2 regions of the Erwinia tasmaniensis Et1/99 genome follow, and region 1 is predicted to be linked to the other one. Evidence: predicted binding sites of a transcription regulator. Region 1 holds the regulator's gene; the other holds the start of a gene.
The links. The regulator PurR, encoded in region 1, represses purine synthesis genes. The targets are predictions, from matches to a motif close to CANGCAAACGTTTGCNTG.
Positions count from the first base shown of each region.

Region 2: the regulator PurR is predicted to act here: its motif matches at 1,574-1,591, upstream of carA (glutamine-hydrolyzing carbamoyl-phosphate synthase small subunit).

Region 1 covers NC_010694.1:2,048,439-2,051,577, reverse strand. The annotation lists gene punR (DNA-binding transcriptional activator PunR) at 6-947, shown strand; gene purR (HTH-type transcriptional repressor PurR) at 935-1,960, opposite strand; gene ETA_RS10140 (C40 family peptidase) at 2,362-3,139, opposite strand, start outside.
Region 2 covers NC_010694.1:796,651-799,789, reverse strand. The annotation lists gene carB (carbamoyl-phosphate synthase large subunit) at 1-188, opposite strand, end outside; gene carA (glutamine-hydrolyzing carbamoyl-phosphate synthase small subunit) at 203-1,351, opposite strand; gene dapB (4-hydroxy-tetrahydrodipicolinate reductase) at 1,821-2,642, opposite strand; gene ispH (4-hydroxy-3-methylbut-2-enyl diphosphate reductase) at 2,900-3,139, opposite strand, start outside.

The sequences.
Region 1 (3,139 bases):
TGGATATGTGGTCTGAACATTCACTCGAAGTCATTGATGCCGTGGCCCGAACCGGAAGTTTCACCGCCGCTGCCGCTGAACTGCACCGCGTTCCTTCTGCGGTAAGCTATACGGTGCGTCAGCTGGAGGAGTGGCTGGCCGTCAGTTTATTTGAAAGGCGGCATCGTGACGTGGTGCTGACCGATGCCGGTCGTGTATTTAGCGAAGAGGCCAGATCTGTTATCAAAAAAATGCTTGCCACCCGTCGCCGTTGCCAACAGGTAGCAAACGGCTGGCGGGGGCAGCTCAATATCGCCGTTGATCGTATGGTCCGGCCATCGCGGACCCGGCAGCTGGTGGTGGATTTTTACCGCCATTTCCCAGATATGGAGCTGCATATCATGCCAGAAGTCTTCAACGGCGTTTGGGATGCGCTGGCGGACGGTCGCGCGGATGTGGCGATAGGCGCTACCCAGGCGATCCCGGTGGGGGGGCGTTTTGCGTTTCGGGATATGGGCAGCCTGAACTGGCGCTGCGTGGTCAATGCACAACATCCGTTAGTCGGACGGCCGGGGCTGCTGACGGAAGGATCGGTACGCGAGTGGCCTTCGCTGGTCATGGAAGATACCTCGCGTGCGCTACCCAAACGCACAACCTGGACGCTTGATAATCAACGGCGGCTGGTCGTTCCTGACTGGGAAAGTGCCTTTGACTGCCTGCGAGCGGGGTTGTGTGTTGGCATGGTTCCGGGACATTTTGCGCAGCCGTTATTACAGCAAAATATATTGTGTGAACTGACGCTGAGTTCGCCCTTCCCGGACAGCCCATGCTGCCTGACCTGGTCAGAGCAAAGCGCCTCACCGGCGCTGAGCTGGCTGCTGGAATATCTTGGTAGCACTGAAACCCTTAACGCCGAATGGTTGAGTGAGCAATCCAATACGACAGTGATACAAGATCAGCGGCGGTAGTCGCGGTAAGGGCCGTCCGCCACCGAGCGTCTTTCAATCAAAGTAGGGTACACTTCAATGGTTTGCGACTCTTCGCGCTTGCTGGTGATGCGGTCAAGTAACATATTGAATGCGGTTTCACCAAGACGCTCTTTCGGTTGGTGTACGGTGGTCAATGCCGGAGTGAAATAACGGGCGTTGCGCACGTTATCATAGCCAATGACCGAAATATCCTGGGGGACCCGCAGGCCCATTTCATCGGCTGCGCAGATTGCGCCCATTGCCATAATATCTCCGCCGCAGAAAACCGCGGTCGGGCGTTGTTTCTGCGCCAGGATTTGTTGCATCGCGCGGTAGCCGGATTCAGGTTCGAAATCTCCCTGTACCAGCCATTCTTCCCGCAGAACGATGCCCGCTTCAGTCAGAGCTTTCAAAAATCCCGCATGGCGTCCGCCACCGGTGTTGCGCTCCAGCTGGCCTGGGATGGCGGCAATATCCCGGTGTCCGCGTTCAATCAAATAGCGCCCGGCAAGATACCCGCCCTCAAACGCATTATCCAATACCGTATCGGTAAAATCACCGCGCGACTTGCCCCAGTCCATAACAACCATAGGAATATTGCGGTGATCTTCAAGCATTGAAATCAGCGCGTCCGGGTATTCAGAGCACATGACCAGCAGGCCATCAACACGTTTTTGCGCCATCATTGACAGGTAAGCCTGCTGCTTTTCTATATTGTTATGGGCGTTACCCAGGATCAGGGTATAGCCTTTGGCAAAGCAGCTGTTTTCTACCGCCTCAATGATTTCAGCAAAATAGGGGGCTTCACTTGATGTTGCCAGCAGACCAATCGTTTTGGTGTGGTTTACCTTGAGGCTGCGTGCTACGGCGCTGGGGGAGTAATGCAATTCTTTGATTGCAACCCACACCGCTTCACGGGTCTCATCGGCGACAAAGCGTGTTTTATTGATGACGTGAGACACGGTGGTGGTGGAAACACCGGCGCGCTTTGCCACATCCTTAATTGTTGCCATGTAAATCGTACTCCTGGTGTTATCAGTAACCCCCTGATAACCGGTTTGTTAAACGTTTGCCTTAGCCCAGGCTCTTCCCGTTGGGCCAGAATTATTGGGGTTGTCTAAAGGGGGCGGGAAGAGAAGAAATCTGCCCGCAACAGGGTGCACGGAACCGATCGCATCGGGTTTAGCGGCTGTTGCGCAAATTAAGAGGGGAATTCTATCAAGGCTGCGCAAAGAAAACGAGAATTTTGCCCGTAAGGACAGGAATTTTTGCTGGATCGGAACGTCACAATTCGCTCGCGAGGATGAAAATCGTCAGCCGCGTTCGGATCGACGGCTTTGGGGAGCTGCAGCATGAAAGGGGGGCGTGTCACGGGCCAGAGGGTCTGCTTGTGGCCCGCTGTGGAAAAAAGCCGCTAACGAATCGTTTTCGGTGTCATAACGCGACGAGCACCCACATAATGTTCCTGCCAGTAATCGTCGCTAAGCGCACTGACCTGAATGTCTTTTCCTGTCCTTGGCGACTGGATAAATTTATTTTCACCAAGATAAACCCCCACGTGGTCGGCTGAGCCTCTTCCGTTGATGCGGAAAAACACTAAATCACCTTTCTCAAGACGGTCACGTTTGATCGGAGCCGCATCGCGCAGGTGATACATTTCATTCGCGGTGCGTGGGATTTTAAATTTAACTAAATCTTTGTAGGCATACCAGACAAGCCCGCTGCAGTCGAACCCAGTCTTAGGGGAGCTGCCGCCCCACAGATAGGGCTTACCGAGCTGCCCCATTAGTTTACTGACTGCGGTTTCACGGGCTTTTTGATAACGAATGCGGTGTGCATTACTGAGTTTCAACGGGGCTGAGGGATCGACTTTGCCAACCTTAGCTAAACTGCTTTCCGCGCGCTGTCTGCCGTAATGCTTTTTCGGTGCTTTTTTTTTGCTAGCCGTACGACTTATCCGTGCGTTAACTTTCTTGCCTTTCAGCGCTGGCTGCTTAGTCGCCGCTTTCTTCGTGAGTTTGTGATCCTGCGCCGGAGTGAGATGTGCTGCTTTTGTGGGCTGTTTTGCTTTTTTAACCGGCTGCTCTTTGGCTTTTTTTGTCGGGGAGGCTTTAACCGGGCGTCGCTTGCGTCGTTCATCTTCTCGCGCGCTATTGCGATCGGCTTTATGCTGATTTGCATTGATGAGTGTG
Region 2 (3,139 bases), 1.3 Mb from region 1:
GCATCGGCCATCTCAGGGTCGGTCATTATGGTCGCCGGGTTGGAGTTCACCAGGATAACGCGGTAACCCTCTTCGCGCAGCGCTTTACACGCCTGCGCACCGGAGTAGTCAAATTCACAGGCCTGGCCGATAACAATCGGGCCAGCGCCAAGGATCAGGATACTTTTTATGTCTGTACGTTTTGGCATTTTTTCGCTCCTGATTATTTGGCAGTCGAACGGTAGGCTTCAATCAGTTCGATGAAGTGATCGAACAACGGGGCCGCATCATGCGGGCCTGGGCTCGCTTCCGGGTGGCCCTGGAAGCTGAAGGCCGCTTTATCGGTGCGGTGAATGCCCTGTACCGTGTGGTCAAACAGTGAGGTATGGGTAACGCGCAGATTAGCCGGAAGGTGGCTGTCGTCGACGGCAAAACCATGGTTCTGCGCGGTGATCATCACCGTGTTGTTATCGTGATCTTTCACCGGATGGTTACCGCCGTGGTGGCCGAGTTTCATTTTTACCGTCCTGGCACCGCTGGAAAGTGCCAGCAGCTGATGGCCGAGGCAAATACCAAATACTGGAATGTCGGTTTCCAGCAGACGGTTAATCGCCGTAATCGCATAGTCGCACGGCTCCGGGTCGCCCGGGCCGTTTGAGAGGAACACGCCGTCCGGATTAAGTTTCAGCACGTCTTCTGCACGGGTTTGGGCGGGCACCACCGTCAGGCGGCAGCCGCGGTCGACCAGCATACGCAAGATGTTGCGCTTCACGCCGTAGTCGTAAGCCACCACATGGTACGGCAGGTCACTTTCGGCTTTTGCCTTCGGCAGCTCTTCTTCCAGCGTCCAGCTACCCTGTAACCACGTATAGGCTTCCGGTGTGGTCACCTCTTTTGCCAGGTCCATCCCTTTCAGGCCCGGAAACGCGCGCGCCTTTTCCAGCGCTACGGCGGCGTCCAGCGCATCGCCGGCAATGATACAGCCGTTTTGTGCCCCTTTTTCACGCAGCAGACGAGTCAGTTTGCGTGTATCGATATCGGCAATAGCGACAATGTTGTGGCGAATCAGATATTCAGACAGGCCTTCCTCATTGCGATAGTTGCTGGCAATCAGCGGTAAGTCGCGGATAACCAGACCTGCCGCATGAACCTGAGTTGATTCTTCATCAGCGGAGTTGGTGCCGACATTGCCGATATGGGGATAAGTGAGAGTAACGATTTGGCGAGAATAGGAAGGATCGGTGAGGATTTCTTGATAACCGGTCATTGAAGTGTTGAAAACAACTTCTCCCACTGCCGATCCGATTGCCCCTATGGCCCGACCGTGGAATTGGGTTCCGTCTTCCAGAACCAAAAGCGCTGACTTAATCAAAACATCCTCCAGGGAATAAACAGTCATATTATCTGCATATTAATTCAGGAACCTAGCCAAAATCAATGCAAAAACTGCCTGACTGCTCAGTTTTTGGCAAATTGCGCGCATTCTAATGATACCCCCTGCTAATGTCTACCCCACAGGGTAGGTTTTTTATCGTTTTTAACTCACTGAAGCAAAAAACGAAGATTTGGCGCTGAAAATGCCACATATCCTGGTCATAAAATCGATTGCCTGCCCCTGATACTGGTTTCCAGACGTTTTAAGACTTAAAAAACAGACCAAATGGTCAAAAACAGCAAATAGCGTCGAAGAAAAGACACCAGAAATAGTCATTACAGACATCTGGAAACAAAATACATAAAAAAACGTCATTTTTTCAATAAAAAAAGGGCAATAAAATAATTACCCTTTTTAGTCATTAATTTAAAACAAAACAACCCATATCAAAAACTGTACTCACCGCCTACAAGTCATGCAGATTCAGCACGCATCTCATATCATAAAGACCTTTTTTACGACCATCCAGCCAGATTGCCGCACGAACCGCACCTTTCGCAAAAGTCATCCGACTGGAAGCCTTGTGGCTTATCTCCACACGCTCGCCGATATCTGCAAACATCGCCGTGTGCTCCCCGACAATATCGCCAGCACGGACGGTGGCAAAACCGATGGTCTGAGCTTCACGTTCTCCGGTGAAACCTTCACGAGCGTAAACGGCATGCTGCTTAAGATCCCAGCTCATCGCGTCGGCTATAGCTTCTCCCATCGCCAGTGCCGTACCGGACGGGGCATCCACTTTATGGCGGTGGTGCGCTTCGATAATTTCGATATCCGCATATTCCCCCATCACCTTGGCCGCTTTTTCCACCAGCTTGAGCACCACATTCACCCCAACGCTGAAGTTGGCGGCAAAGACGATGGCGATATCCTGTGCGGCCGCCTCAATGGCAGCCTTGCCCGCATCGTCAAAACCGGTCGTACCGATCACCATCGCTTTATGATGCTGACGGCAAAACGCAAGATAGTGCAGCGTGCCCTCCGGGCGCGTGAAGTCGATCAGTACGTCAAAATCGTTGGCTACCGCTTCCAGGTCATCGGTAAGGGTAATCCCCAGCGCGCCACAGCCAGCCAACTCTCCGGCATCGGTGCCAACCAGCGATGAACCGCTGCGCACCAGTGCTGCCCCCAGGCGGGCACCTTCAGCCAGAACAACTGCCTGTATAAGTTGACGCCCCATGCGCCCTGCGGCTCCCACGATGGCGATCCGGATTTCTGCATTACTCATAATTATTCATTCCTGACTGATATCTATGCCTTTATAACCTGTACAGGTTAATCATGCGTTAATCCCTGCACCACTATTACCACTCTGCTATAAGAATTTTACGCCAGAGAGAGATGATTATCAGTAAAACAGATTTTGACGAAATGAGGAAAAGGGAAGGGTGGGATAAGGATCGTACGAGATGAAAACCTGAATAAAATGCGCCCAATGTCGTGGTATGCAAAAAAAAGGGGCGCCAAATTCGCGCCCCTGACGGATTAGTCCAGCTGTTTAACCTCTACGCGCAGCTCTTTCGGCACTTCGAAAATGATATTTTCTTCACGGCCAATCAGCTCAACGGCGTCCACGCCGCCCAGCTCGTTGAGCCGCTGGATCACCTGCTGCACCAGTATATCCGGCGCGGAAGCCCCGGCGGTAACGCCAACGCAGCTTACGCCTTTCACCCACGCTTCCTGAATATCCTCGGCGGAATCGATCAGCCGCGCCAGCTTGCCGGC